DNA from 3 places in the Rothia sp. 27098_8_29 genome. Region 1 is predicted to be linked to each of the others. Evidence: riboswitches for the same ligand, from Rfam matches in the RefSeq annotation. Region 1 holds a riboswitch; each other region holds the start of a gene.
What was found. A riboswitch is a leader RNA that binds a small molecule or an ion and turns the genes downstream of it on or off. The one in region 1 is predicted to bind S-adenosylmethionine.
Positions count from the first base shown of each region.

Region 2: another riboswitch for S-adenosylmethionine. It lies ahead of O3649_RS05515 (ABC transporter ATP-binding protein); the one in region 1 lies ahead of O3649_RS06155 (nuclease PIN).
Region 3: another riboswitch for S-adenosylmethionine. It lies ahead of O3649_RS07110 (bifunctional o-acetylhomoserine/o-acetylserine sulfhydrylase); the one in region 1 lies ahead of O3649_RS06155 (nuclease PIN).

Region 1 covers NZ_JAPWAI010000003.1:49,514-59,921, reverse strand. Annotated here, with positions in the region: gene purH (bifunctional phosphoribosylaminoimidazolecarboxamide formyltransferase/IMP cyclohydrolase) at 1-895, opposite strand, end outside; gene purN (phosphoribosylglycinamide formyltransferase) at 1,110-1,706, opposite strand; gene O3649_RS06170 (4-hydroxyphenylpyruvate dioxygenase) at 1,974-2,564, shown strand; gene O3649_RS06165 (DUF6350 family protein) at 2,577-5,072, opposite strand; gene O3649_RS06160 (plasmid stabilization protein) at 5,202-5,636, opposite strand; gene O3649_RS06155 (nuclease PIN) at 5,647-5,874, opposite strand; SAM riboswitch class IV at 5,910-6,044, opposite strand; gene O3649_RS06150 (hypothetical protein) at 6,101-6,331, opposite strand; gene O3649_RS06145 (SNF2-related protein) at 6,311-10,408, shown strand, end outside.
Region 2 covers NZ_JAPWAI010000002.1:111,873-122,280, reverse strand. Annotated here, with positions in the region: gene O3649_RS05525 (ABC transporter permease) at 279-1,121, opposite strand; gene O3649_RS05520 (aliphatic sulfonate ABC transporter substrate-binding protein) at 1,121-2,185, opposite strand; gene O3649_RS05515 (ABC transporter ATP-binding protein) at 2,250-3,086, opposite strand; SAM riboswitch class I at 3,091-3,187, opposite strand; SAM riboswitch class IV at 3,363-3,471, shown strand; gene O3649_RS05510 (LLM class flavin-dependent oxidoreductase) at 3,586-5,013, shown strand; gene O3649_RS05505 (YchJ family protein) at 5,136-5,579, shown strand; gene O3649_RS05500 (hypothetical protein) at 5,796-6,479, opposite strand; gene O3649_RS05495 (NCS2 family permease) at 6,620-8,068, opposite strand; gene O3649_RS05490 (NCS2 family permease) at 8,389-9,855, opposite strand; gene O3649_RS05485 (DUF2218 domain-containing protein) at 10,218-10,408, shown strand, end outside.
Region 3 covers NZ_JAPWAI010000004.1:104,343-114,750, forward strand. Annotated here, with positions in the region: gene O3649_RS07095 (TipAS antibiotic-recognition domain-containing protein) at 1-47, shown strand, start outside; gene O3649_RS07100 (MerR family transcriptional regulator) at 177-527, opposite strand; gene O3649_RS07105 (homoserine O-acetyltransferase) at 885-2,198, opposite strand; gene O3649_RS07110 (bifunctional o-acetylhomoserine/o-acetylserine sulfhydrylase) at 2,388-3,734, opposite strand; SAM riboswitch class IV at 3,838-3,950, opposite strand; gene O3649_RS07115 (ABC transporter ATP-binding protein) at 4,298-5,284, shown strand; gene O3649_RS07120 (ABC transporter permease) at 5,281-6,153, shown strand; gene O3649_RS07125 (hypothetical protein) at 6,155-6,985, shown strand; gene rsgA (ribosome small subunit-dependent GTPase A) at 7,061-8,281, shown strand; gene O3649_RS07135 (S9 family peptidase) at 8,520-10,408, shown strand, end outside.

The DNA.
Region 1 (10,408 bases):
CCGCGCCGGAGGTTGCCACAGCAATACCGCAGGGGTTGTTGTGCTTGATAACGGCAACAGCCGGCTCGTCGAAGTCGTAAGCGGCACGCAGAGCGGCGTCAGCATCAACGTAATTGTTGTAGCTCATCGCCTTACCGTGCACCTGCTCCGCCTGAGCAATGCCGGGGGCAGCGGCGGGGTCAACGTACAGGGCGGCACGCTGGTGCGGGTTCTCGCCGTAACGCAGGGTCTCGCTGCGCTCAAAGCCCAGGCCAGCGTACGGGGGCCAGAAGTTAGCATCCTCATCCTGCAGGAACTGGGATGCGGTCCAGGTTGCCACAGCGGTGTCGTATGCGGCGGTGTGGGCGAAAGCGCCAGCGGCAAGGCGGCGGCGCTCGTTCAGGGAGAAGCCACCGTTCTTAGCGGCCTCAACGGTGCGCGCGTAGTCGGCAGGGTCTACAACAATAGCGACGGCATCGTGGTTCTTCGCGGCAGCGCGAACCATGGAGGGGCCACCAATATCGATCTTCTCGATGATGGCGTCCTGATCGGCGCCGGAGGCAACGGTCTCAACGAAGGGGTACAGGTTCACAACCACCAGGTCGAACGCCTCAACGTCCAGCTCTTCAAGGGTGTCGATGTGCTCCTGCTTGCGGCGGTCCGCCAGAATACCGGCGTGGATGCGCGGGTGCAGGGTCTTCACGCGGCCCTCGAGGCACTCGGGGAAACCGGTCACTTCGGTGACCTCGGTGACGGGTACGCCTGCTGCCGCGATGGTGGATGCGGTGGAGCCGGTGGAGACCAGCGCGACGCCAGCCTCGTGCAGGCCGCGGGCGAACTCCTCCAGACCGGTCTTGTCGTAGACGGAAATGAGGGCGCGGCGCAGGGGCACGCGATCGAGCTCAATGAGAGACACAAATACTCCGATGCTTTAGACGTGCACGCCGGTTCTCGGCGGCACAGCTGGTGGATGGACGTAGCCTGCCCGGATAGACAGGATATGTGTGGGGGTATTCCCCGCCGCTGTGCGTGACGCTAAGGTGAGCGCGTCAAATGGGCACAACGGAACGTGTATGGGCGGCGGGGTTTGAGCTCGGCTCATTCCGCCGCGAAAAATTTAGTGGGCGGAATTAGCTGTCAGATGCAGTGCCGCGGGATTCAGCGCCGTCAGATACAGCACCGTGGGATTCAGCGAGAGATGCGATGGTCTGCACGAGCAGGCGGCGCTCCTGCACCTTAATGCGTTCGTGCAGGGTCTCTTCGGTATCGTCGTCCAGAACGGGCACTGCCGCCTGGGCGAGGATGGGGCCGGTGTCAACGCCCGCATCCACAAAGTGGACGGTCAGGCCGGTAATCTTCACACCGTGCGCCAGGGCGTCACGCACGCCGTGCGCACCCGGGAAGGAGGGCAGCAGGGCGGGGTGGGTGTTGATGATGCGGCTACTGAAACGCTCGACCAGCTGCGCGTCAACAATGCGCATGAAGCCGGCGAACACAATGTAATCGGGGTCGTAGGAAGCGATCTTTTCTTCCAGCGCGCGGTCCCAGGAGGGGCGGTCGGCGTAGTCGCCGGGCTGAACCAGGAAGGTGGGTACACCCGCCGCCTGGGCACGTTCAATACCCAGACAGGGCTTGTCGGCGCCCACTGCCGCAATGTCGAGGGGAAGCTCGCCCGCTGCTACAGCGTCGAGGATGGACTGAAGATTCGTTCCGGAGCCGGATACCATAACCACAATTCGCACCCGACTAGCATAACCCATCTCACACCCTTATCCAAAGGGGTAAGAGGTTCACAACAGGCCCAAAGCCCAAAGGTAAGCACAAAGAAACCCCGGCGGGACAAATCCTCACCGGGGTTCACTGGAGTTCATGGGGGTTTATGGGGGTTTATGGGGGTTCACCGGGGTTTACTGGACGCAAACTCAACAGGTCGCGAACTCAATAGGCCGCATACTCAATAGGTCGCGGGCGCACGGGACGGTACCCTTATAGGTATGTCTACTCCCCCGCAGAACACTCCAAACAACGCACCGAACAACGCACCGCAGCAGCCCACCCCGAACAACGGTGCACCGCAGAACCAGCAGGTTCCGCCGCGAGCGCCGCAGCAGGCACCTCAGAACATGATGCCGCAGCCTCGAGGACCTCATGGCAAGAAGCCGAGCAAGCCCATCGACCCCATCGAACAGCAGAAAGCGAATATTCGCACCTCACTCATGCTGATTGTTGCCGCGCTGGTGATTTTTGCGGCGTCTTCCTTCGTACTCTCCACGATGCCGCTTTTCTTGGCGCTCTTCATCTTCGCGCTCGCCGGCATTACCCTGAGCATTATTGCGATCGTGCGCACCGCGGTCTACCGCGGCCCCTGGTTCTTCTACATTGCCGCGGGCGTCAGCATCATCTACGGCGCAATGACCCTGCTGGGCGGCGTCGGTCTTGCCCTCATGCCCGGCGCGCAGGAGTACCGCGAGTGCCGCGCCGCCGCGCTGACCCAGACCGACATGTACAGCTGCGACCAGAAGTTCCAGGGCACGATGGACAAGCTCACCGGCACGTCCAGCTCTAGCTCTTCTGCAGCTCGTTAGGGGTTCTGCGCGCTAGTTCTTCTTGCGGGCGTTAGAACCCTGCGCATTAGAGCCATGGGACTTCGAGGAGCTGACATCCAGCGGGGGCAGCTCCACGGTAGACGCCTCATCGGTCACCAGCGGCAGAATGCCGGTCTGGCTACGAACCTCAAAGATGCGGCTCATCGCCTGATCGGCAGAGAGGACATCCAGCTCACGATCCACAAAATCACGCTCTAGGTCGTTCTTCTGCTTCTTGCGTGCCTCCTTAGCCGCCTTCTTCGCCTCGCGCTTCTGCGCACGCTCAAGCGCGCGGTCCTGAGCGGAATCCTGCGGGGCGGGTTCAGCGTGGGAACCCTCAGTCGGCTCCGCACCTTGCGCTGCAGCGGGCTGCTCAAGACCAAAACCGAAGTACGCCATAATGCGGCTCGCGCGGCCCTTCGAACGCGGCGCTTGCTCTGCGGGCTCTTCAACAGCGTTCTCACGCTCAGCCGCTACAGGTTCGGCAGCCTCGTAGACAGGCTCCTGGATCAGCTCGCGAGTCTCCTCCTCGGAGGGGTCGTGAGCGTACACGGCGGGGTCATAGGTGCCGTGTTCGTCAGCAGTGTACTCGTTGGAGGCAGGCTCAACAGATGCTTCAATGCTCTCGTAATCCTCAGCATGTGCAGAGTCAGCGTGAGCAGAGTGCAGGTAATCGACCTGCTGAACGGCCTCAATCGGCTCGTACTCCTCAGCGGGGCTCTCCTCAGCAGTAGCCTCTTCGGAGGCGGGCTCTTCAGCAGCCTCTCCACGCTCTTCAACGATGTCTGCGAAAGCGTCCGCCGCCGCACGCTGCGCCAGTTGCTCAGTCGCTTCCACGGGGACGGCAACCACAGGCTCCTGCGGATGCACCGGAACATGACCGGTCGCTACCTCAGATACAACAGACTGCTCAGATGCTACAGACAGCTCGGCCTCAACAACGTTCTCGGAAGCCTCCGCGCGTGCCGTCTCTTCCGCCTCGCGCTCAGCTGCTTCACGCTCTGTAGCCTCACGAGCGGCGACTTCCTCAGCCTCACGCTCTGCAGCTTCACGCTCAGCGGCTTCACGTGCGGCCGCTTCCTCAGCCTCACGCTCCATACGCTCCGCACGCTCCTGCGCACGCTGCTCACGACGCTCCGCAAAATGCTCACGGCCCTGTGCAAAACGCTCACGAGTCGAGGCAGTAAAACTCATCAGACGCTCACCCAGGTTCGGGCGCTCATCCGCAAAACGAGGCAGCTCACGGCTGCTATCCGGCACCAGGGCGCGGCTCAGCAACATACCGAACGTCACGCCGGCGCCCACCGTCAACGCGGTATGCGCCGCAAAAGTCAGCGGCTCAGCACCAACCTCCGTAAAACGACCAATACCCAGAGAGCCGTACGAAATCCAGCCCAGCCACAGGGCACCAAACGACGTCATAATACCGGTCATCATGCCCAGCACCACCGCAGAAATCAGCGCAGACAGCGGGCGGAACGGAACCTTCAGGGCAACCCACTCATCCAGGTGATCCTCACCCTCACGCAAGAACCACCAGCCAGCAATCGCACCGGCACCCAGCGGCACCAGCAGACCCACCAGACCGAACGTGCCCATTGACTCGGGCACAGCACCCAGAATCGGAAGCATCGGCAAAGTACCAACATCACTACTGGTCAAACCAACCGAGGTACCCGCACCAAAGGAGAAACCGGCACCGGTCGACCACGCAATCGCATAAATCACCAGGTTCGGCAAGAAACCCAGCTGCAACAGAGTCACCGCAGTATCACCCACAGCGCCCGCATGCAGCTCCTGGTAGGTGGCAACAATCTGCGACCAGCCCGCCAAAATACCGATACCCAAAAGCACCGCACCCAGACCAACCAGCGCCACAAAAGCAACCACCGCAGCACGCACCACAGCCCAGGCATACGAACCCGCCCAACGCGAATACTGACTCATCTGCGAAATCTGCTCCGCAGTATCAACACCCACCATGCGCGAGAGCGAACGCGCCTCACGGTAGCCACCCCACATCAGACCAGCCACCACAATACCCAAAGGCACCAGGGCAGCATTCAACGCCTGAAGAGGCTGCGGATGCGGGCTCGCCCAACCGTACATCGCCGAACTAATCAGCGCATAAGTCACCGAACCGGACAGCACCGGAATCAAAAACTCACCCTCATACGAGGCGCGCGCCAGGCGACGACCCGAACGGTAACAGAGCAGCAGAGGCAGAATACTCAAGCCCAGCGGCACCAGCGTCATCGTGCCGGCAGAAGCACCAAAAGCAGCCGCAAGATCCAAAGGAACACCGTGAATCAGAAGCCACAGGTGCGCCGACATGGCGGCCACAGAGGAGAACTCCATGTCGCCAAAACCCTTGGTCGCCCACACGGCAGACATCGCCGCAAACACAGCAAGCGCAGAGAACAGGGCAGTAACAATTAGCTCAACAACACCCTGAAGCCACAGAGGCATGGGCATGGAATAACGCGAGATAGGTGAGGTGCTTTTCATCGTCCTTCAATCATGCCACGAATTAACGACGAAACCCGCCTCCGATTAACACTCGAAAGCGGGTTCTCACAACTATTCACACAGGTATTCATCCAGACGCGCACGCGAGGACGTGTATCAGGCGAAGTTTTACTGCTCAGTCCACGGGTTGGAAGCCTGAACACCCCAGGCGCGGTACACCTGCGCCTTAGAAGAAATCAGCTCCAAATCATAGGCGCTCGCGCTCGCCGCCATCAGACCCTCCAGGGCGGCGGTAGGCAGCGGACCGGCATCATCACGACCCACGGCATGCACGCCGCGCGGCGCCTGACGGCCCGCCCACTCGAGGCTCACGCGCGCATCCACATTAATAACGTGGTCGCCAAAGCGCTCAAGAAGTTCGGTAATCCAGCGATCAGTTTCCGGGTAGGGGTACAGGCCCTTCAGCTCGCCAATGCTCAGCACAGAAATGTACATGTGCCGGAACGAGCGGCGGCGCAGAAAAGCGACCACGGCGGGGTCTGGATCCGCCTTACGGATCTCCGCAAGAACGTCGGAGTCCAGGAGCATACCGGAGAAATTCATACCCCTAATGCTACGCTACGCGCAGACCGGCGTACTCAATAGCGGGGATGCCCTCGGGGTTGGGCAGAAGAAGGAAGTTCAGGAACTCGTCGCGCTTAGAAGAAATGCGGGAGTAGTCGTCAATGCTGACTGCGGTGTATCCGCCTCGCGCGGGGACAGCTGCGGCACGCAGGCTTTCCTGGTAGGAGCGGGAGGGGTTCAGAGAGATTGCTGCTTTGGTTGCAGAGCCGTTGTACATGTGACAACCTGCGCCGTGAGTGGCGCGATCCTTTCGCGTTGCTCTTGTCTGTACCAATTACCACCGGTTATTCCGGTGGTGAATACAAACCGCTTCGTCATCCGAGCCACCCGTGAACATGGGGTTGGCGTTCGACCATAGTCGGAGCTTATCAGTCGAAACTCTTGAAGCTGGGTTTAGCTTACAGCATTTTCTCAAGTTAAGTAAAGCTTTTTGTGAAAGAGATTTAGATTATTAGCATTTTGGCTTGTGAAAACGTTTTAAATGGCGTGAATTTTTGATACTGCGCGGAATATCTTATGTGAATACCGGTGTTTTTATGCGTTAAAAACTCCCCCACCACAAATACGAAATACACCCCAAACCACCGCTCAATAGTCGCCTCGGCAACCAGCCCGACAGTCAATCCAACAGTCAGCCCGGCAGCCGCCAGCAAATGACCGGCAACAAGGCGCATACCCGCACAATACGCGATAATGAGCTGGTGAGCGCCAACAACCCCTTCCCCGAAATTCCCGTCACCGTACCGCAGATCATTCGCCAGGCCGGGCACCGCACCTACCAGCGCGGCCTCGCCTACCAGCGCAACCGCGAAGTCATCCGATACAGCTACGACGAAGACGAGCGAACCCTCACCGGGCTCGTCAACGGAAGCACCATCATCCCCTACGAAGTGACCATTCGCTTCTTCCCCGCCGTCAGCGGCTCCGCAACCTTCACCGCCCGCTGCACCTGCCCCGTGCTCACCGACTGCAAGCACGCCGTAGCGCTCATGCTCACCGCGCTCGACCGCGCCTCCGTAGCGAAAAAGGCACTCAGTGAACACCCCGGACCGATCGGCGTACCCGGTGCCGCGGCAAAGGACGCGGCAGAGGCAAAGGGACCCGCAGATTCAAAGAGCGCGGACGTTGCGGAGGCGAAGAAATCCGCCGACCCGCTCGCGGCGCTGCGCGCCTCCGGTGCGCTCACCACCGCGGCGAAACTGCCCGCGCCCGATGCAGCGACTGCCGAGCCCGCAAACCCCCAGGGAAGCTTTGCACTCAACGAGCTAGGCGCCTCCCCGAGCCTGCAGGCAGAGGCATCCGCAACCAAAATCTCGGCATGGCGGCGCGACCTCTCCTCCATTCTTTCCGCACGTCAGGACCTTGCGGGCATCGATTCGATGCGCGTGAGCGGCGCCCTGGATTTCTCGCTGAGCGTCTCCGGTTCCTACGCGCGCGGCCGCAATATGCCCGGCGCAACCCCCAGCATTAACCTGCTCGCCCGCCCGCTCATGGCGTCCAAAACCGGGCGCTGGATCAAGGGCGGACTCAGCTGGGAAACCTTCGCCTCCAGCGTGGGCGGGCCCGTCGGGCGGCACGAAATCTACCCCGAACACGAACGATTCTTCGCCGAGCTCTACTCGATTGCCCGCCCCTGGCAGAACATGTACTCCTCGCACCGCGACTGGATCTCAATCAGCGCTTCTGCCTCCACTCTGCTCTGGGATGTACTAGCCCGCGCGGAGGATATTGGCCTGCCCCTGCTCGTCAACGGTCGCGAAGTGAACTACGCCGTGCTGAGCCCCGCACAGGTGCGCCTGCACGCCGCCGCCAGCGAAGAGAAACACGCGGAAGGCGCCGGACTGCAGCTTCAAGCCGCGCTCAGCTGGGAAGGACGCGAAGGCGAACTACTGCGCCAGCTCTGGCTACCCGCCGCGCACTGCCACCCCATCGGCACCCCGCGCACCGGCTTCTTTGCCCTGGGAGGGCTCGCCCAGCAGGAGTACGAACAGGCGGCAAAGGCGGTGCACTGGAAGACCGCGCGCCCCGGCGCGCTGGATGAAGTGGGCCGCGAATCTTTCGTGCAAAAGGACGCGCAGGAGGCGCCGGCTGAGGAAGCTGAGAATAGCGCACCGACGATTGCCCCGGCTCAGAATAACCCGGCGCAGGGTGAACGGGTGCGCTACTCCCCCGCCGTGCCCGAACTGCCCGAGGGCGTGGAGCTGGCGCTCATTCCCCTGGTCGAGCCGCTCGATGCCGCCTCCGAATCGCTCATTAGCGCCGGAACCGTGCACGTTCCCGCCGCGGAACGCGCCACGTTCCAGAAGGAGTATCTGCCCGCGCTCAGCCGTTCCATTCCCTCGCTGACCCCCGATCCGGCGCTAGCGCTGCCGCGCGTGAAGCCGCCGCATCTGGTGCTTGAAATCAGCTTTGACGAGCAGGTACGCCACGACGCACAGCTGAGCTGGCGTTGGGAGTACCCGCTGAACCCCTTCGCGGAGGACAGTGCAGAGGAGGCGAGCACACAGAATCCTGCGGCGGGCTCCGACGTGTACTCCCTGCCGGTTTTCGGTTACCCCGGTGAAGAGGGCGGCGAGATTCGTGATGAGCGTTTTGAGGCGCGCGTACTGCGTTCGGTGCGCGCCATTCTTGCCGCTCACCCGGCGCTTTCCGGGCTGGAGGAGCGCCGCATCGAAGGCTGGGAAACCCGCGAGCTGCTCAGCGCGATTCTGCCGAAGCTTCGCCGTGTTTCCGCTGTTCAGGTGCGTTTTAACGGCACCCCACCGGAGTTCGTGGAGGCAACCGACGCGCTGATTGAAATCACCGTGAGCGAGGGCAATTCTCGTGACTGGTTCGGCCTGGGCATTGCGGTAAAGGTCAATAATTGGACCGTGCCGTTCGCACAGATTTTTGAGGCGCTCGACCGCGGGGCGGACCGTATTCTGCTCGGTAACGGCACCTATTTCTCGCTGCGTCGACCCGAGTTTAAGACCCTGCGCACCCTCATTGCGGAGGCTCGCGAACTCGACGATGCGGGCGGTGAGCTGCGCATTAACCGTCACCAGGCGGGGCTGTTCTCTGAGCTGGAGTCGCTGGCGGCGAGCGTGCATACGACCGCGCGGTGGGATGCTCAGGTGCGTTCGCTGTTGGAGCTGGTTGAGGGCCTGGAGGATGCCGAGGAAAGCCCCGAAATGGGCGCCGAAGAGAACCCCGAAAAGGGCGCTGAAAAGGCCTCTGACAAGGGCGCTCAGGGTTTTCCCGCACCCCAGAAGGCATCCCGCCGGGTTATCGCTCAGCGCCCGGTACCCACCGGTCTGCAGGCGACCCTACGCCCCTACCAGGTGGAGGGTTTCCAGTGGCTGTCCTTCCTGTACGAGCAGCGTCTGGGCGGTATTCTCGCCGACGATATGGGCCTGGGTAAGACCGTGCAGGCTCTCGCCCTGCTCGCCCACGCGATTGAGGAGCACAGCACCGCGGCTCCCGGCGAGCCGTTCGCGCCCTTCCTCGTGGTTGCCCCGACCTCCGTCATCGCCAACTGGGCGGCGGAGGCGGAACGCTTCCTGCCCGAGGCTAAGGTCGTGACCATCACCGAAACCACCGCCGGTAAGACCCCGCTGGCTGAGCGCATCGCCGGGGCTCACCTGGTGCTGACCAGCTACACGCTGCTACGCATGGACGAGGAGGCCTACACCGGCTACGCCCGCACGCTGGGGTGCACCGTTGACGATTCCACGGGCGAGCAGTCCGCCCCCGAAGGCTGGGGTGCGCTCCTGCTGGACGAGGCGCAATTCGTCAAAAATACCGGCACCCGCGCCTGGTCCATCGCCCGTGCAATGCCCGCCCGCACCAAAATCGCGATGACCGGCACGCCCATTGAGAACAACCTCATGGAACTATGGGCGCTACTGGCGATTGTGGCGGACGGCCTGTTCCCCTCCGCCCGTGCGTTCCGTGACCTGTACGCTCGCCCGGCGGAATCCGGCGAGGACCCGGCGCACGCCGCGGCGACGGCTGCTCGTCTGCGCCAGCGCATCCGCCCGCTCATGCTGCGCCGCACCAAGGAGCTGGTGGCGGCGGAGCTTCCGGCGAAGAACGATACGCGCGTGAACCTGCCGCTGGCTCCCGGTCACCGCCGCATCTATGACACGCACCTGCAGCGTGAACGCCAGAAGGTGCTGGGTCTGCTGGAGGATATGGATAAGAACCGGTTCACGATCTTCCAGTCACTGACCCTGCTGCGCCGTCTGGCGCTTGATGCCGCGCTAATTGATCCGGAAGCCTACGCCGGGGTGTCGTCGGTCAAGCGCGACTACCTGGTTCAGCAGCTACCCGATCTGCTCGAGAAGGGCCACCGTGTGCTGGTGTTCAGCCAGTTCACCGGCTACCTCAAGAGCATTTCGGCGCGTCTGGCGGAGGAGGGCATCGGCCACCTGTACCTGGATGGTTCGACCCGCAACCGCGCCGAGGTCATCGAGGCGTTCACGAGCGGTCAGGAGCCGGTGTTCCTCATTTCGCTCAAGGCTGGCGGTTTCGGTCTGAACCTGACCGAGGCGGATCACGTTTTCATCATGGATCCGTGGTGGAACCCCGCCGCCGAGCAGCAGGCGGTGGACCGTATTCACCGCATCGGCCAGGACAAGGAGGTGCACGTCTACCGTCTGGTCGCCGAGGGCACGATTGAGGAGAAGGTCATGCAGCTCAAGGAGTCGAAGGCGGCGCTCTTCGATGCGGTGGTCGGTGAGGGTGAGTTCGCCTCCGCGGCGGTGACGGCT
Region 2 (10,408 bases), on a different contig from region 1:
CAGGAAGCAAAGGAGCCCGTCATATTCGGCATGCTGTGTATCGGTTCGTAATATTCCGAAATATTTAAAGACCCCGCCCCGCGCTCACTGCTGTGGGGCGCGGGGCGGGGCACATCATCATCATTCAGTAGGCGACAGGTTTCCCCGCCGACTTCTTTCTCCGGCGCGTAGCGATGATTAGCTCACCTTCAGAGGAGCAACCACACGGCGGACATCTCTCCTAAAACTCAGCGCGTGCTGAGTGTTGCGTTTAGCTGTGGTGCTAATTGCTGGTGGCGTTAGTTGCTGGGGTACTTCGCCTTCACCCAGCGCTCGAAAACACCCACCAAGGCGTCGGTAATCTTACCGAGCACCGCCAGCGCCACAATAGCCAGCAGCAGGCGGTCGGTGCGGCCGTTGTTCTGCGAGTCGGTCAGCAGATAACCCAGGCCCATGGATGCACCCAGCAGCTCAGCGGCGACCAGGAACAGCCACGCCTGAGCCAGCGCCAGACGCAGACCCGAAACGACCGACGGCAGAACCGCGGGAAGCTGAACCGTGGTGAACAGGCGCAGACCCTTCAGGCCGAAGGCGCGTGCCGCCTCCACAAGCTTGGGGTCAACGTGCGCCAGAGCCGCAGAAACCGTGGTGTACACCGGGAAGAATGCACCAATAGCAACCAGGGTTACCTTGGAATTCTCGCCGATACCGATCCACAGCAGAAGCAGCGGAACCCACGCCAGGGACGGCACTGCACGCAGCGCACCAATGGTCGGTGCGGCAATCAGACGCACCGGCGCAGACAAACCAATCAGCGCACCCAGCACCAGGCCGAGCACGGCACCAATACCGAAACCAATCAGCACACGCTGAGTAGAAATCGCCACGTGGCGGCCCAGTTCGCCGCGCTGCGCCAGCTCAACACCGGCGCTGACCACACGGTCGGGGGAGGGTAGCTGAACCTGGGTGAACACGCCGTTGGTGCTCAGAATGTACCAGAGGGCAATCAGCGCCAGGGGAAGAATCAGGCCCAGGTACTGCTTACCGGCGAACGGGTTCGACGGCAGCTTCACGGAAGAGACACGCTTCTCGGCACGCTCAGCGCGAGCGCTGGAGGCGGCGGTAACCGTTGCGGCGGTCATTACTTCTCAACCACCTTTGCGATCTTCTCGACGGCTGCGCTGTCAGCCTTCTTCGCGAACTGATCGTCCACAATGCTGTTCAGTGCCTTGTCCACGTCGGACTGGGAGGGAACGTCGCCGGACTCGACCAGAATCGGGCCGACACCCTTGAGAACCTCAACCTGCTTAGCGCCCGGAACCGGGTCGATATCCAGGTGGGTGCGCTCCATGACGACCTGGGCGGTCTCGTGCTTAATGCCGGACTCCTCCTCGACAATCTTCACAGCCTCTTCGGGGTTCTTCTTAGCCCAGGCGCGAGCGTACTCGTACACGTCCACGATGGTCTGTGCGGCGGTCGGGTTGGACTGAATGAACTTCTCGGTCGCGTTCAGGAAGCCGTAGGTGTTGAAGTTCAGATTGCGGTAGAAGAGCACGTCGCCGCTTTCCACCTCGGCGGCAGCCATAATCGGGTCCAGGCCGCTCCACGCGTTGACCTGACCGTTATCCAGGGCGGTGCGGCCGTCGGCGTGCTGCAGGTTCTGAATGGTCAGATCCGAAGCGGAAATACCCTCCTGCTTGAGTGCCTGCAGCAGCAGGAAGTACGGGTCGGTACCCTTGGTCACGGCAACGGTCTTACCCTTCAGATCCGCAACCTTGGTGATGCCCGAATCCTTGCGGGTCACCAGTGCCGACCACTCCGGCTGCGAGTAGAGGCTAATGACCTTGATGGGGGAGCCATTAGCGCGTGCCAGCAGCGCCGCCGAACCGGCGGTCGAGCCGACATCAATATTGCCGCTACGCAGCGCCTCATTCGCCTTGTTCGAACCGGCCGACTTGACCCACTCAACCTTCTTACCCTCCGCGGCAAGGGCGGTCTCAAGCCAACCCTTCTTGCGGATAATCAGGGACAGCGGGTTGTAGGTCGCGTAGTCAATGGTCACGGTGTTCTGATTGCCACCACCGGCAGCACCGGAGGCGTTAGCGGAACCGGAACCTTCGCCAGCGCAGGCGCTGAGCAGAGTAGCAAAAGCGGCGGCTGCGGCAAGGGACTTGAGGGCGGTACGACGAGACGGGGAGTAAGTCATGATGAAATCTTTTCGCTTCTGAAGATGATGATGTGATGTGTAAGAAATGCGTTTCGTGGCGGCTTTAGGCGTTATCTTCCACGCCGAGCTCAGCCAACAGTTCGCTACGCAGCGCCGTGATCTCTGCATCGGCGCGGTCACGCGGGTGAGAACGGTCAACGGTCACAATGCGCTGGATGGTGGCGGGCGCCTCCGGGGTGTCCTTACCGAGGACAATCACCCGGTCAGAGAGGTACAGCGCCTCTTCCACATCGTGGGTGACCAGCAGAATCGTGGTCGGGTCTTGACGGTGCACGTCCAACAGCAAATCCTGCATGTTGATGCGGGTCAGCGCGTCCAGAGCACCGAAGGGCTCGTCGAGCAGTAGCACGCCGGGGTTGCGTGCGAGCGCTCGCGCCAGGGACACGCGCTGAGCCATACCGCCTGAAATTTCCTTGGGACGGTGGGTTGCGTATTCGCCCAGGCCGACCAGGTCGAGCAGGCGCGCTACGGATGCTGCGCCTTCAGATTTTTTGGTGCCCTGCGGCAGTCCGAGCGCCACGTTGTCGGCGACGGTGCGCCAGGGGAGCAGGCGCGGTTCCTGAAAGCCGATAGCTACGCGGGGGTCGAGGCCGGTCACTGCCTTCTCGCCGATACGCACGGTACCTGCGGTGATGCGGTTCAGGCCTGCTGCTGCACGCAGGAGAGTGGATTTGCCGCATCCGGAGGAGCCGATGACGGAGATAATCTCGCCGGGGGCTGCGGTGAAGGAGACTCCGCGAAGAACTTCGTGGGTTCCGCCGGGCACGGGGAAAGATTGTCCGACGCCTTCAAAGCTCAAGGGGACGGCGGCGGTGGATACGGCACGGCGGCCGTTCTTTTCACTGGTGGGTACGTCAGTTACTGCACTGTTGAGTGTCATGTCACTTCCATCGTTCCTGGCGTTAGCACCGGGGGCGGAAGAATCCGTGCCGGTTGCTGCGACGTCGTGGAGCCAGGTCTCTCAGTCGCTCTGGATGGTTTGCTTCTCCCACCCTATGGGCTGTGGCGTGCCTCAATCAACCCGGCGGGCGCGTATGAATTTCTATGACCGTATATTTCGCATTTATCACGAAATATTTCGGTTCCACGTCACAAAAAGATTTTTTCGTCACAAACGTGACCTCCCTCCCGTGCGCCCCGTACACTCAAACCACGAGATCATGAGTCCCGGCGCTAAGCTCTGGCTAGCCGGGCGGCAACCCTCTCCCGTAGCGGGGTGCCCCAGATGATGATCTGGCCTCAACGTTACGAGGCAAGTACGGCGCGAACGCGCCACCTGCACGAAGGCCACCACCGAACGCAGAAGGCAAGAAGGAGGCGGCGCGCGGGGTGCAGGGCACTAACCCGATCGTCCCCGATCATTCGCGAAAGGAAAATCGATGGCTGAGCAGAAGAAGCGCATCGTAGTTAACGCATTCGAAATGACCTGCATTGGTCACCAGAGCTTCGACCTCTGGCGTCACCCGCGTTCCCGTGCAACCGAGTACAACACCATCAAGTACTGGACTGACCTGGCTAAGACCCTTGAGCGCGGCCTGTTTGATGCCGTGTTCATCGCTGACGTTGTTGGCATCTACGACGTGTACAAGAACTCTGCCGCTCCCGCCATTGAGGGTGCCGCTCAGGTTCCCGTGAATGACCCCGCAACCCAGATTTCTGCAATGGCTGCAGTGACCGAGCACCTCGGCTTCGGTGTGACTGCTGCCGCTACTTTCGAGCAGCCCTACACCCTGGCTCGCCGCTACGCCTCCCTCGACCACCTCACTGAGGGCCGCGTCGGCTTCAACGTGGTGACTTCATACCTGCCGTCGGCTGCTGAGAATCAGGGTCTGCCCACCCAGATTCCGCACGACGAGCGCTACGAAATCGCCGACGAGTTCCTGGACGTCTGCTACAAGCTGTGGGAAGGCTCCTGGGAAGACGGCGCAGTCGTCAAGGACCGCGAGCGCGGCGTCTACGCTGACCCCTCCAAGGTCCACCCGATTGGCCACAAGGGCAAGTACTTCTCCGTGCCCGGCATCTCCCTGACCGAGCCGAGCCCGCAGCGCACCCCCGTGATCTTCCAGGCTGGTGCATCCAGCCGCGGCCAGAAGTTCTCCGGCAAGCACGCTGAGGCTGTGTTCATCAGCGCCCTGCGCCCGGACCTGACCCGCGTTGTGACCGACCGTATTCGCGCCGCTGCCGAGGAGCAGGGCCGTAGCCGCGACGACGTCAAGATCCTCGCAATGCTCTCCGTCATCGTGGATGAGACCGAAGAGAAGGCAAAGGCAAAGTACGAGGAGTACAAGAAGTACATCAACCTCGAATCTGCACAGGCTATCATCGGCGGCTGGTCCGGTGTTGACCTGTCCCAGTTCGACGAAGACGAGGTCCTGAACTACGTGCAGACCGAGTCGATTCAGTCCTTCCTGACCCCCTTCACCCTGCAGGCGAAGGACAAGAAGTGGACCCGCAAGGCTATCGCCGAGCACACCACCATCGGTGGTATGGGCGAGGTCATCGTTGGTGACCCGGTTCAGGTTGCTGACGAGCTGGAGCGCTGGATCGACGAGGGTGGCCTGGACGGCATCAACCTGGCGTACCACGTCTCCCCGGGTTCCTTCGAGGACTTCATTGAGTACGTTGTGCCCGAGCTGCAGAAGCGCGGCCGCTACCGCACCGAGTACGAGGGCAACACCCTGCGCGAGAACATCTTCGGTAAGGGCCACACCAAGGTTGCTGACTCCCACCCGGCTGCTAAGTACCGCGGCGCATACGTGGGCAAGCCTTCGGCTGCTGACACCCCGGCTCGCGCAATCGCTGAATAAGCGTTGCCGCTGAAGCGTGCCGTGTAGGTTCGCTCAAACTTAACGATTGAAAACAAGAACGCCCGTTCTGTTGGAGGATTTGTATCCCCCGGCGGAGCGGGCGTTTCTTTATACTGGGTGGCATGACTGAACTAAACCAGGTTGAACTTAACCACGATGACCGCTGCCCCTGCTCGAGCGGCGAGGTGTACGGCGCCTGCTGCGGCAGGTTCCTGGGCGAGTTTGCCGCCTCCGGCACGTTGACTGCTCCCGCACCGGAGCAGCTGATGCGCTCGCGTTTTACCGCGTTTGCGACAGGGGATGCGGCGTACCTGCTGGCGAGCTGGCATCCGAGCACTCGCCCGCCCGCTTTGGAGTTGGAGGATGACATCCGCTGGTATCGTCTGGATATTCTGGGTGCTTCAGGCGGCCCGTTTGATGCGTCCGGTACGGTGGAGTTCGTTGCGTATTACCGTTCTGTGCCGGGTGTTCCTGCGGAGGAGCGGGTGAAGGGCAGCATGCATGAGCTGTCGCGCTTTGAGAAGGTGGGCGGCGCCTGGTTCTATGTAGATGGAGACGTCCGCTAAATCTCGTAATTTTCCCTGCCCCTGTCTCGTGCAGAGTGCGGGTATAGAAGAAATGGCAGAATCATTCCGAAACCGGAACGATTCTGCCATTCCTTGTTTTAGTTAGCTTCTGTCTTTTAGAAGATTTTCAAAGTCAGCCTGAGATATCAGCCAGACCAAGCAAAGAGGCACGCTCTGCCCCAATAGCAGGAATCAAAATAGGGGATGTGGTCATGACTAAGACGCTTTCTTGAAAACAGAATCTTGAAGAATGCGCTCTGCCTCAGCGGAGCTTCGCGGATCCCCCAAATCTAGAAGATCTACCGCCACATGCAAGGGCAGAATATGGGGCGGCTCATCGCATTCACGCAAGATAATGTTCGCCGAATCTACAGACGCCGGAAGCAGGTTGTACAGAAAAATGATGTTCTCTAAATCCTGGCTTGAAACATATGCATCAACCATTGAGCCGTACACCTGAGAAATATCGCTACTAATGCCGGTAAGCGACAATGCAGAGTCTTCCAAAATTGCAGGAATTTCAGCGGGAGGAGCCTGCAGATGATGCACTTTCAGACCGCGGCGAGCTCGGTATCGCTCAACAGACGCAGGTCCTTGCACCTGAATTGCTGAGGCGCGTTCTTTTGCCCTGCGGCGTTCCTCAGCCGATAGGACAGATGACTGACCATCGCAGTAACGCGCCAAAGCGTTGAATGCATCAAAGGAAATAGGACGGCCAGCATTACTGCGGTGCGCAGCGGGAAGAGCGTCGACAACCCAACGGCTTCCCAATTTACGACCTTGGAGCATTCCACGTTCCAAGCGGGCGCGCACGCTTCGCTCTGAAACCTTAGCTTCTTGAGCATACTCTTGAACGGACATCATGGCAGAATCATACCGAAAACGGAATGATTCTGCCATGATTTTCTCGCACCGGGGAGCGATAAGGAACATGCAAGAGCGAACCAGATACGCCAAAGGCAGGCCCTTCGGCAGCTTGAAAACTTACATTCTCAGCCGCATCAGGAACCTGCCTTCAGCAAATATGTAGACTGTCGGACTTAGCTAGTCCAGCCGTTAATGATGCCCATACCGAAGTAGATCACGAACACCGCGGAGACCAGGTACATCAGCCAGTGCACGTCCTTGCCGCGGCCCTGCACCAGGCGAATGAAAGTGTACGCCACGAAGCCGGCACCAATACCGTTCGCAATCGAGTACGACAGCGGCATGAAAATAATGGTCAGGAACGCCGGAATACCCAGACCCCAGTCGGTCCAGTCAATATTCACGGCCTGGCGAATCATCAGGAAGCCGACCACGACCAGCGCCGGAGCAACCGCCTCGAAAGGAACGATGGTGACCAGCGGCGAAATGAAAATCGCCAGCAGGAACAGCACACCGGTCACAATGTTCGCAAAGCCGGTGCGTGCACCCGCACCAATACCGGTAGCGGACTCCACGAAAATCTGGTTCGCCGAACCGGACGCGCCACCACCAACAACGGAACCGAAAGCGTCCACGAGCAGGACCTTGTCAATGTCCTCAACCTTGCCGTCCTTCATGGTGCCAGCCTCGGCGGCAAGACCCACCGAAACGCCCATCGCGTCGAAGAACACGGACAGCAGAATGGTGAACACCAGCAGCGAAGCAGCCAGCGGACCGATGTGGGTGAATGCGCCGAACAGGTCAGCGGAACCGATGAGGGAGAAGTTCGGGGTGGTGAACTTCATGTCCGCCAGGGAAGGCACGTTCAGGGACCAGCCGGTTGCCGCCTCCTTCACGGAACCGGAGGGGACAACCGCCTCCAGAATCAGGGACAGTGCGGTGGAGGCGAGCACGCCCCACAGGATCGCGCCCTTCACGTTACGGATGAACAGGGCGATGGTGAAGAACAGGCCAAAGAGGAAGACGAGGGTGGGCCAACCGAGCAGGTGACCGCCCGCGCCAAGGCTCACCGGAACGGTGGTGCCAGCTGCGTCAGGCATGCGGCGGATAATGCCGGAGTCGACCAGACCGATAAAGGAAATGAAGAAGCCGATACCGACCACAATCGCGGTCTTGAGCGACTCAGGGACCGCCTCAAACACCGCGGTACGGAAGCCGGTGAGCACCAGAACGGTCATGATCAGACCGGCAAGAACGACCAGACCCATGATGTCTGCCCAGGTCAGGTTCGGGGTGGTGGCAATGGTGGAGGCGAGCAGCGCATTCACGCCCAGGCCAGCCGCCATGGCGAAGGGCTGCTTGGCGATAACACCCATGAGGATGGTCATCACGCCGGCAACCAGCGCGGTCACAGCCGCGACGGGTGCGATACCGAGGGTGCGTTCGGATGCGTCAGCACCGGTACCGATGACGAGGGGGTTCAGCACCACGATGTAGCTCATGGCGAAGAATGCGGCGAGGCCGCCGCGGAATTCTGCGGCGATGGAGGAGCCGCGTTCGGAAATCTTGAAGTAGCGGTCGAGTGCGCTGGTGGGCGCTGCCGCCTTCTGGGGTTCAGACATGTGAGGATCCGTTGATGTTGTTCGGTGTGTACTGTTGCGTCGCCGGTTTCGCGGGTAAAGCTCGCGGGTAAATCCCGGGTTGGGCGCCACGATGGTTCAACCATTGTAGGCGCCGCCTCCTAACTTGTGCCGTTGAAACGCGTTGTGTGCGGCGGTTCAGTCGGTGATGTGGTGTTTCCCCGGCCCCTGCAACCAGAATTGGGTAGTTGGGGTAGAGGGAAGAATAGCGCAGGGCGGGGTACCGGCACCCCAAAGGTGCCGATACCCCGCCCTAATGGCGCCCGCACCTCCACATGTGGAGGGTGAGGCACCCGATGTATTTAGTGCATCCAGCCGGTAATCAGGCCGTTAGCGAAGAAGATGAGGAACACTGCGGAAACCACGTACATGAGCCAGTGAACTTCCTTGCCGCGACCCTGCACCAGGCGGATGAAGACGTAGGACAGGAAGCCTGCGCCGATACCGTCCGCGATGGAGTATGCCAGCGGCATGAAGATGATGGTCATGAACGCGGGGATACCCAGACCCCAGTCGTTCCAGTCGATGTTCACTGCCTGGCGGATCATCAGGAAGCCAACGAACACCATTGCGGGTGCAACAGCTTCGAAGGGCACGATGGTGACCAGCGGGGACAGGAAGATCGCGACGAGGAACAGTGCGCCGGTGACGACGTTCGCGAAGCCGGTGCGTGCGCCCGCGCCGATACCGGTTGCGGACTCCACGAAGATCTGGCTTGCGGAGGAGGAGGTGCCACCGCCGGCTACGGAGCCGAGGGCGTCCACGAGCAGGACCTTGTCGACGTTCTCGATCTGGCCGTCCTTGATGGTGCCTGCTTCGGTTGCGAGACCGACGGAGGTGCCCATTGCGTCGAAGAACGCGGAGATGAGGATGGTGAAGATCAGCAGAACAGCTGCCATGCCGCCGAGGGTGCCGAAGGCACCGAACAGGTCAGCGGAGCCGAACAGGGAGAAGTTGGGCAGCTTGCTGGTGTTGGAGTCCCAGACGGGGACGTTCAGGGACCAGCCGGTGGGGGACTTAACCGAGCTGCCGGAGGGCACGACCTTCTCCAGGATGATGGAGAGGGCGGTGGAGGCGAGCACGCCGTAGAGGATTGCACCCTTCACGTTGCGGATGAACAGCGCAATGGTGAGGAACAGGCCGAAGAGGAAGACGAGGGTGGGCCAGCCGAGCAGGTGACCGCTGACGCCGAAGGAGACGGGCACGGTGGTGCCTGCTGCGTCGGGCATGCGGCGGATGATACCTGCGTTGACGAGGCCGATGAAGGCGATGAAGAAGCCGATACCGACGACGATTGCGACCTTAAGCGATTCGGGGACCGCGTTGAACACTGCGGTGCGGAAGCCGGTCAGCACGAGGATGGTCATCAGCACACCAGCCCATACGACGAGGCCCATGATGGCGGGCCAGGTCAGTCCGGGGGTGGAGGCGATGGTGGTTGCCAGCAGTGCGTTCACGCCGAGGCCTGCCGCCATGGCGAAGGGCTGCTTGGCGACGACGCCCATGAGGATGGTCATGACGCCTGCGACCAGTGCGGTCATTGCTGCGACCTGCGGTACGCCGAGGGCGTTGCCGGATGCGTCCTTGCCGAGGCCGATGATGAGGGGGTTCAGCACGACGATGTAGCTCATCGCGAAGAAGGTGGCGAGGCCGCCGCGGAATTCTGCGGCGATGGTGGAGCCTCGCTCAGTGATCTTGAAGTAACGGTCCAGTGCGCCCTTGGCTTCTGCCTTGGGGCTCTGGGGAGCCGCGGTGTTCTCAGAAGACATTCGTGAAAATCCGTAGATACTCATAGTCGGGGCGTGACTCGGGGTTCCGAGCCCGCATAAAAAAGTGCCACTTCCCGGTGTGTTGGGGAGGTGACACTGTTGTACCGAAATATTCTACGGTTAAAGTTTCTCTAAGCGTTAATCCAGGAAATTCCCAGCTTTCGTTCAGAGATCTTTTGTGGGAGGCGTAATAGCGGTAACTATCTCTCGCCTCTGCGCGAACAACGATAGTTTGTTAGGTTAGTAGACCCTAAGTTTCTGCTATATTCGAGGTGAAACATGCGTCGCCGGATGTCGGGTTCTGTGTGGTGAGCCTTTTTCGGCATAGATGAGAATTCGGCATAGATGAGAAGGAGTCCACCGTGACTGAAACTCCCCAAGAAAACACCGCTGAGAATTACCCCGCCGCGGAATCCCTGCCGGTACGCCAGCGCGCCATCGTAGCAACCGACCGCCCCGCCCGATACATCAAGCAGCTCGGCTCGCACATGGGCCGCAAGCTCGGCACCGCAGAACTGCCCGACGGCCTGCGCCTCACCTTCAACCGCGACGG
Region 3 (10,408 bases), on a different contig from region 1:
ATGCTCGTGCGCACGGTGTTGACCCGCAGGAAGCTACCTGGGGGTAAGCCTCCGGAGTGGAGATACCTAGTAACTGAGTTTGAGTAGCCGAGCATGCCAGCTGAGCATAAAAACGCCCGGTATTCCCAACGTTGGGAATACCGGGCGTTTATACGCGTCTGCAGAAGACTAGTTACCTAGCGGGTGCTGTCGAGGTGACGGCGGTGCTCCTGAATACGGCGATCCAGGTGCTCAAGGTTCTGCTGCAACCCCACAATCTCATCCTCAATCTTCTGACGGGCACGCTCCATCACATCAATGGATAGGGCGTGGTCGTCCGGATTGCTCAAAATCGTGCGAATGTCGGCAAGACTCATGCCGGCCTGACGGCAGGTAGCAATAAACCGTGCTGCGGAGATAGACTCCTCATCAAAAATACGGGTTCCGTGAGCATCACGGGGCACCGCAATGAGCCCCTCTTTTTCGTAATATCGCAGGGCGTGGGTGCTCACCCCCAACTGCTCCGCTACCTCTTGAATACTTACCACAGCGTTAATGCTATGGGGTTAGAGCTGGTCTAAAGCAAACCGAGAACCTTTACCTTCCGGTGCAACAGGAGGTTACTTCCGCGATATCTCGCGGAGGTTTCGCAAAACACCCGAAAAACCGGAAAATATTCCCTGACTTGGCATAACACTCTTCGAGAAGATGCAAAGAAACGCCGGGTGCTCACATCATGTGAGCACCCGGCGTCTCCTTATCTAACCTTTAGGGTGAAGGTTAATTCTCGGCGGGCGGAAGAACCTGTGAAGACACTATCTGCCCACCCGGAATTTACCCGCACTTAGGTGGTATAAACAGCGATCAGAGGGGCTTGGGTCAGCACCCCGTGAATACTCGCGGTTCTAGCGGGTCGCCGTAGCATACAGGCGAGTCATCGAATCCAACGCCTCACGCTCACGCTGCGCCTCACTTGGGGTGGCGGATTCATCTTCAACGCCGAGGGCGCGCGCCAGAATCTTCTCCACCTGCTTCGCCTCAATCAAGAAGCCGTCATGGCCGTGGTTCGACTCGATAATGTCCACGGGCACCGGGGTGGGAAGCGCCTCCGCCAGGCGGTGCGACTCGTGCGGGAAGAACAGACGGTCCGTGTTCACCGCCGCAATGGTCCACTCACAATCGGTGTGTGCCAGCGCCTGCGCCAGGGTGCCGCGGCCACGCGCCACATCGTGCGAAATCAGTGCCTCATTGACCGCCAGGTAGCTGTTCGCGTCAAAACGCTCAACCAGCTTAGCGCCGTGGTGGTCCAGGTAGCTTTCGATGGCGTAGCGGCCACGCGGCTCACCCAGCGAACCGCCCACAGTGTTTTCGCCGCGGTTCTCCTCACGGCCGAAGCGGTGCTCCAGTTCGGCGGGGCTGCGGTAGGTGGTGTGCGCGATACGGCGCGCCAGAGCCAGACCGGCAGTCGGTGCAGGACCGGCATAGTAGTCGCCACCGGCAAAGTTCGCATCCGAACGAATCGCAATGTTCTGAGTGTGGGCCCAGGAAATCTGCTCCGCCGTAGCCGAAGGACCGGAGGCAATAACCGCGCATCCGCGCACCAGCTCGGGGTTAGTTGCCGCCCACTCCAGGGCGCGAGCACCACCGAGGGAACCACCAATCACGTAGCGGAAGCTCGTCACGCCCAGTGCACGCGCCAGACGCGCCTCCGCACGTACGGAGTCGCGAATGCTCACCTGCGGGAAGCGGGAACCCCAGTGCTCACCAGCGCCCGGGTAGCCCTCGGGGACGATGCTTGCCGGGCCGGTAGAACCGTAGCAGCCACCCAGAATATTGGGGGCAATCACGAAGTAGCGGTTGGTGTCCACGACCGAGCCGGGGCCCACGATGCCTTCCCACCAGCCGTCCGATTCGATAGCGCGAATCAGCGGGGCGGGCATGTCGGGGGTGGGTACGCCGCGGGAGACATGCGTGTCACCGGTGAGCGCATGCAGGATCAGGATGGCGTTATCGCCGGTCTCGTTGAGGGTACCCCAGGTTTCGTAACCGATGGTCACCTGCGGCAGGGTCACGCCGGACTCGAGCTCCAGGTCGCCGATGTTCAGCTGACGCAGATAGCCTTGCGCTTCGGGGTGCTCGGTGCGGGTGCCCGCCACGGGGATGGGTGCGGTGACAGGCTGGCTGGTAGTGCCGGACTGGCTAGTGCTCTGGGTGGTCATGGGGTTCCCTTCACTGGGTTGGTCGGCGAGGTGGTGCCGGGTGTGAGCGGGGTACTCGTCTGTGGGTAGAAGAAGCAACAGGTTGGGCGGCAGCAACGCCGCACAGTTACAACATGCTCCGTAACGGGGAATCCGCAGGTGGACCGAAAAGCCGTAGCTTGCCGGTCCACCTGCGGGTTGCATCACCGTTTAGGAGAGGGTGTCAAAGCCCAGCTGCAGGTCGGCGAGAATATCGTCAATGTTCTCAATGCCAACTGCCAGGCGGACGAAGTTCGGGTATACGCCAATCTTCTCCAGTTCCTCAGCGGAAAGCTGGGAGTGGGTGGTGGAGGCGGGGTGAATCACGAGCGAGCGCACGTCGCCAATGTTCGCAACGTTGGAGTGCAGCTTCAGGGCGTCCACGAAGTCGCGGGTCTGCTCCAGGGTTGCGTCCTTGAGGGTGAAGCCGAGCACCGCACCGGGGCCCTTGGGCAGGTACTTCTGTGCACGCTCGTACCAGGGGGAGGATTCCACGCCAGCCCAGATAACCTTCTCGACCTGCGGGTTTGCTTCGAGCCAGTGGGCGACCTTGGTGGCGTTCTCAATGTGGCGTTCGATGCGCAGGGAGAGAGTTTCCAGACCGATACCGATGTTGAAGGCGTTGGTCGGGGAGATGGCTGCACCGGTGTCGCGCAGCAGGGAGACGCGCGCCTTCAGGATGTAGGAGAGGTTCGCACCGAATGCGGAGTCCTTGCCCAGGTCGCGTGCGTAGACAAGGCCGTGGTAGCCGGGGGCGGGCTGGTTGAACTTGGGGAACTTCTCGGGGTCTGCACCGTAGTCGAAGTTACCGGAGTCAACAATCACGCCGCCGATGGAGGTTCCGTGGCCACCCAGGTACTTGGTTGCGGAGTGGACGACCACGTCCGCGCCATGTTCGATGGGGCGTAGCAGGTAGGGGGTGGGTACGGTGTTGTCCACAATCAGGGGTACACCGTTTTCGTGCGCAATTGCAGCAATAGGCTCAATGTCGAGCACGTCATTACGGGGGTTGGGTACGGACTCGCCGTAGAAGAGCTTGGTGTTGGGGCGGACTGCGGCGCGCCATGCGTCCAGGTCGTCCGGGTTCTCGACGAAGGTGGTTTCGATACCGAGGTCGGCGAGGGTGTACTTGAGCAGATTGTAGGTGCCGCCGTACACGGAGGGCGATGCAACCACATGGTCGCCTGCACCGGCGATGTTCAGGATTGCGTAGGTGATAGCTGCCTGACCGGATGCCAGCAGCAGCGCGCCGACGCCGCCTTCCAGGGAAGCGATACGGTTTTCGATTACTTCATGGGTGGGGTTGTTGAGGCGAGTGTAAATGGGGCCCAGTTCGGAGAGGGCGAAACGGTTCGCTGCCTGCTCGGCGCTGTCAAAGACATAAGAGGTGGTCTGGTAGATGGGTAGTGCCCGAGCTCCCGTTGCGGCATCCGGCGCCTGACCTGCGTGAATCTGGCGGGTTTCGAACTTCCAACCGGCGGGGTTGGCGGGAGTCGGGACGGTAGTGTTGTTGCTCATGCGTGGCTCCTAATGGGGATTCTTAGGGGGCCGCATGCCGATGGTACAGGAATCGTCGTCGAATAATCCTGTCACGATTGATGTACCGTTATCGGTCACATCGGTCCCGCGCTTGCGTCACGCTTTTGCGTGCCGCCTGGTCTTCACCCAGGGCACCCCACCGCGGAGGAGGGTTGCCGGCCAGCTAGCTGGGGCTTATCGCTGGCGCTCTTGACCTGTTATTTAGAGTGTCATAGGGCACGGGGTGGGGTCAAGGGTTTTGTGGGTGCGCAGTACTTTAAGACATTTCATTGCAAAGATGACGTTTTTTAACGTCTGTCACCAAAAACCGTCTGCAACAAAATGTGAGCGACGGTGCCGGGGCAATCCGAGGGCGAGGCAATCGAGATGCGGAGGCGGACACCCACCATCCACACAGTAACCCCCATCACTTTTATCTACGGCTTTTCGGTACACTGAAATGACACATACACTCACGCAGGGTACAACTCGCTACGCCGTTTATCCTGCTCAGCATCCCTCCGGTATAGGGGCCAGAGGGTCATACCCGAAGGTTACCTACCATGTCTCTTGTTCTTGATGCGGCGCAGCTCAGCCGCGTCTTTGGCAAAGGTGAAAACGCTTTTACCGCCGTCGACCGTGTGTCACTTCGCGTCAGTTCCGGTGAGATTCATGCCCTCCTCGGCCCCAACGGTGCGGGCAAAACGACGACCGTGCAGATGTGCTCGACCCTGCTCACCCCCACCGGCGGTAGCCTCACCGTGAACGGTATTGACGCTATCGCCGACCCGCAGCGGGCGCGCCGTCACGTGGGTCTCGCACTGGGCGGGGAGAACGGCTTCTACCCGCGCGCTAGTGCCCGCGACAATCTGCTGTTCTTCGCCGATGTTGCGGGGGTTTCCGGGCGGACCCGACGACACGAGGTGGAGCATGCCCTAGCCCGTGTGGAACTCACCGATGCGGCAACGCGGCCTGTCCAGGAGTTTTCCCGCGGCATGAAGCAGCGCCTACATATTGCCCGCGCCCTGCTCGGCTCCCCCGCTCTGCTCCTGCTGGATGAGCCGACCAACGGGCTCGACCCCGATATCGCCCTGACCGTGCGTGCCCTCATCAGATCTCTGGCAAATGAAGGTACCGCCATTCTGCTGACGAGCCACCTGCTGGGCGAGATTGAGGACCTGGCGCACACCATCACCGTTTTGGGTGCCGGTTCCGTTGCTGTGAGCGGCAACCTCGAGGACGTTGCCGCGCACGCCGGCATTGCCGCCACGACTGTGGTTCAGGTCGAGGCCACCGCCACCGAGGGGCTTGATACGCTCCGCGGATTCCTCCACGATAAGGCGGCGGTGCTGTTTGCCCCGCGCGGTTCCGGCTGGGAACTCACCCTCTACTGGCACGGCGAGCGCACCACGTTCGAGGCGGGTGAGGCTCACCGCATCCTCACGGAGGGGCTTGCCACCGCGAACATTGGGGCACGGACCGAACCGTACACGCGACCGGCAACTCTGGAAGAGGCATACCTGGCGATGGCGGAGGGGCTCAAGCGATGAACGCTCAGACGCAGCATCCAGCAGAATCTCAACGACCGCGCGACCTGCAGCACCTGCTACACGACGTACAGCAGGAGTGCGCCCGCCAACTGCGACTCATGGGCTTTAGCCTGCGCCAGTTCCTGACGGTCCCCTACTTCATTCAGCTGCTCATCAGTACGGTACTCGGCTCGGTCATCCTTCAGGCGCTCGCCGTGCATGCGGCGGCGCAGAGCTCCGCGGGTCACTCCGTTGACCCGACCCTCGCGTGGACCCGCGCGGGCATTGTGGGCATGTGGTCGGTCTGCATCGTGTCTGCGGGCATCATCAATTTCGAGCGTTTCCGTGGGACCCTCGTGTACCTGTGTTCGGGGTCGATTTCTCCGGTGCGGGTGCTGGCGGCTATCGTTTCGAGCGCATCCATTGTGGGTATGGCGGCTTTGCCCCTGTCGTGGCTCATCTGGGCTCTTGTGACGCTTAACCCGCAGGTCACGGACTTTTCAGCACTCTGGCCGCGCTACGTTCTGGGCGTTCCCCTGCTGTGGCTTGCGTGCCTGTCGGTAACGTTCATGATTGCGGTGTTCTTCGTGGCCACACCGAACGCTATCGCCTACGAGGAGCTGTTGCTCGTGCCGGTTTTTATTCTTTCCGGGGTTCTCTTCACGACCATTGAAGCGCCCGCCTGGCTAGATGCTGTAGGCACGCTCATTCCCCTGCAGGCGCCGGTTCATCTCCTACTTGGGCGTACCACCATCACTACCCCGGCGGATGCACTCTTGCCCGTAATTCAGACCCTGGTCGTGAGCTTCATCTGGGCGTTGTGCGCCTTCCTTTTTGCCCGGAAGGCTCTCGCCTCAGCCCGCCGTCGCGGCACCCTGGGGGCGATGTAGCGTGCGTATTCTCTCTTCTGCCGCTCTGCCTAGCGTGGCGCGTCGGGCTCTGTCGACCGCCTCTATTGGCTGGTCATCTTCTATTACCTTCGCAACCCTCGGAACGGCCATCACGACCCTGGTGCTCGTGCCGGGCCTCAACGTGCTTTTCACGGTGCTTCTGGGTGCCGACCTTGCGGCGAACGATACTGTGCGCATCGGCTGCGCGACCGCGCTGATTACGACCCTCAGCTCCGTGGCAGCCGGTATTGTCGCGCGCGTTGCCACCGACCGGTGGATTGGCGTCTTCGAGTATGTGTGCACGGCACGCCCCGTGGATGCGGGCTACTGGCTGGGGGCGGCGGCGGTACCGGCGTTGCTGGCTTCCGTGACGGGTCTGAGCAATGTGGGCATCGTGTGGTTACTGTCCCTCACATCCTCCGCTGCGGGAGCAAGTTCCGGGCTTTTGGTCGGCACCATCTTACTGATGCCGGTTGCGATTCTTGGCGGGGTCTGCCTGGGCATTTTTGCCGCCGGTTTGGGTCTGTACCTGTCGGATCCGTACACGGGCTCGAATGTTCTATCTATTGTTCTGCCGGTCAGCGCGGGCGTGATTGTGCCGGTGAGTACCTACCCCGGCTGGCTTGCCTGGCTGTGTTCCTGGGTTCCGGGGTCCCGGCTGGTGCAGGCTTTAGATACCTCTGGCAGTATTGCGAGCAGCACTACCCCGAATCTCTTCGCGCTCCTGGCAGCAGACACAGCCCTGGCAGTACTCTACGCCGCTATCGGGCTGGGGCTGACTTTCCTTGCCGCCCGCCGCATCCGTGCCGGCGCCCGCGCCTCGCTGTTGTAAACGGTGAACCCTGAAAAAGAACGAGCCTTTTACTCACCCGCTATCCGGGCGCCGCAACCAAGAAAGACTATTCCTGTGACCATTGCTCCCGCTTCATACACCTTAGAGACTCTAGGGTTCGACCCCTCCTGGCAGGGTTCAGCAATCCGCGCCGCGTTCACCCTCGGCGGTACCCTCGAAAACTTTACCCTCGCCCGTGTCAGCGCCGTGCACCGCACCCGCTGCGAGCTACTGACCTGCGAGCGGGGTGAGCTCGTGAAGCTCTCCGCGCCGCTGCGTCCGGTTGAGAATGACTACGGCGAAGAAGAGTACCCCGTCGTCGGCGACTGGGTACTCACCCAGCCCATCCCCGGAACTGGCGGTGCAGCCCAGCCCGCGGAGCACAAACCCCTCGCGATACTGCCCCGGCGAAGCTACCTCACCCGACCCAGCGCCACCCGAGAATCCGCGGATCAGCCTGTCGCCGCCAACGTGGATATGCTCTGCATCGTTGAGCCCTGCTTCCCCGAGCCGTCCATTGGGCGAATTGAACGTTACACCGCCCTGGCGCACGCTTCCGGGGTGCAGGTCGCGCTGATTCTCACCAAGGGTGACCTAGTAACGGCCGAACAGCTCGCCAGCTATCGGGAGTCTCTGGGTGGCGGCGTGGATATGGTACTTACCGTCTGCACGGACAACGGCTACGACCCCGCCCCGGTGGCGGAGCTTGTCGCCGGACGCACCGCCGCGTTCCTGGGCCGTAGCGGCGCAGGAAAATCCACCCTGGTCAACGCCCTGCTCAACCCCGGAGTTGACCCCCGCGAGGATAGCCAAGAACATCAGGTGCAGGTCACCTCCACGGTCCGAGATGCTGACGGCAAAGGGCGCCACACCACCACCAGCCGCCAGATGCTTGTTTTACCCGGTGCGGAAGGCTCAAGCGAAGGAGACGCAACCAACGCAAAATCATCATCTGGCACGGTGCTGATCGACACTCCGGGCGTGCGAGCCCTAGCCGCAACGAGCGATAGCGCCGCGATTGACGAAACCTTCGATGACGTCTCCGGTTACGCTTCCGTCTGCCGGTACAGCGACTGCTCCCACGGCTCCGAACCCGGATGCGCGGTACAGCAGGCGCTCGCCGACGGCGCTCTCGACCCCGAGCGCTTCGAACGCTACCGCAGGATGATAGCCGAATCCGCGCGTCTACGCCTGCGCTCTCAAGAACGTGAGTACAGGCAAAGTAACCGTGCCTTCACGAAGGCGAATAAGGCGGGCCGCCGCACCCTCATGTCCATTAAGGGGCGCGCTAACTAGCCACTGAACGCGCACGTTGCGGCGAGGCTTCGGTGAGACTTCAGCTGGGCTTCCACAGGCTGAGCCGGGCGACCCCGCACAAGCCGCAATATAGTAGCCTGCCTCACTCTTCGATACACTAGAACTAGGCGTGCCCACAGTCCCCCGCGCACTCTCACCGCCACCCGGCGGCACAGGAACGCGGGCGCAGACGGCACACACCATTCACAAACCCATAACTCATGAAAGAGGTGGCAGCATGGCTGAACAGAACCTCACCCCGCCCGTACCGAAGAAGGTCGAGCACCGCCGCGAACACCACGGCGACGTCTTCATCGACCACTACGAATGGCTCCGCGACAAGGAAAGCGAAGAGGTCCTCAACTACCTCAAGGCAGAAGCCGAATACACCGAAGCTGTCACCGCAGACCAGCAGCCCCTCCGCGAATCCATCTTCAACGAAATCAAGGGCCGCACCCTGCTGTCAGATCTGACCGTCCCGAACCGTATCGGTGACTGGTGGTACTACAGCCGCATGGTGCCCGGCGGTCAGTACCCCGTCTTCTACCGCTACCCCGCCCTGCACGAAGGCGACGAGGTGGTGCGCTACACCCCGCCGACCGTCACCCCCGGCGAAGTACTCGAGGGTGAAGTCGTCATCCTCGACTGCAACGAATACGCCAAGGACATGGAGTTCTTCTCCCTCGGCAGCTTCCAGCCCGCACGTAACGGCAAGCTGCTGAGCATCTCCGTGGACGAAAAGGGCGACGAACGCTACGAGCAGCGCTTCCTCAACATGGAAACCGGCGCCTTCCTCGAAGACACCATCCCCAACATTGCGGCGGGCTCCTTCTTCATCAACCACGCCGAACAGCTCATCTACCTCGTCCCCGACGAGTCGTGGCGCCCCTGGCGTGTCTACGTGCACGACGTCGGACAGGGCACCGAAGACCACCTGATCTATGAGGAACCGGACAACACCATGTGGCTCGGCGCCGCCATGAGCTCCGACCGTTCCTCCGTGGTCATTACCAGCTCCAACTCCGAGTACACGGAGGTGCGCCTCATCCCCACCCGCGAACCCAAGGGCGAGCCGACCCTGCTCATCCCCAAGAGCGCGGGCATCGAATACTACGCCGAGCCGCTCAACATTGCCGGCGAACAGCACCTGCTGATTCAGCACGACTACAATGCGCTGAACTCCGAGCTGGTCCTCGCAGACATGCCGCGCGAAGGTGAAAGCCTCGAAGAGTACGCGCAGCGTTGGGTACCCGTCATCCGCCACAGCGAACACGTACGCCTGGAGGGCTTCACCTTCACCGCAACGCACCTGGTCGTCACCGCCCGCGCGGACACCACCACCCGCATCTTCCTCGCACCGCGTGAGCAGCTGCCCATCCAGTGGCGCCGCCGCCGCCCCGCCGGCGTGACCTTCATGGAGCCTGCCGGCTTCGACGAGGAACTGTACACCGCCTCCGTGCTGCGTGCGGAGAACTACTCCCCCGTGCTGCGCATCGCCTACACCTCGTACCTGACGCCGCGCCGCGTCTACGACTACTTCCCCATGTCGCAGACCCTGCTGCTGCGCCGTGAAACCCCGGTACTCGGCGGCTACAACCGCGAGGACTACCGCGCCTACCGCGACTGGGCACCGGCGGAGGACGGCACGCTCATCCCAATCTCGGTGATTCACCGCGCCGACCTGGACATGAGCAAGCCACACCCGGTCATCCAGTACGGTTACGGCTCGTACGAGTCGTCCATGGACCCGATGTTCTCCATCCCGATGCTGTCGATCCTGGACCGCGGCGTCATCTACGTCATCGCACATATTCGCGGCGGCGGCGAGATGGGCCGCTCCTGGTACCAGAACGGCAAGAAGCTCGCGAAGAAGAATACCTTCACCGACTTCGTGGACGTCACCAGCTACATTGCGGCTAAGCCGTGGGCTGATGAGGCGCGTATCGGCTGCTACGGCGGTAGCGCCGGCGGCCTGCTCATGGGCGCCGTCGTGAACCTCGCCCCCGAAAAGTACGCCGCCTGCCTGGCTGCCGTACCGTTCGTGGATGCGCTGACCACCATCCTCGACCCGGAGCTACCGCTGTCGGCAATGGAGTGGGAAGAGTGGGGCAACCCGATTGAGGACCC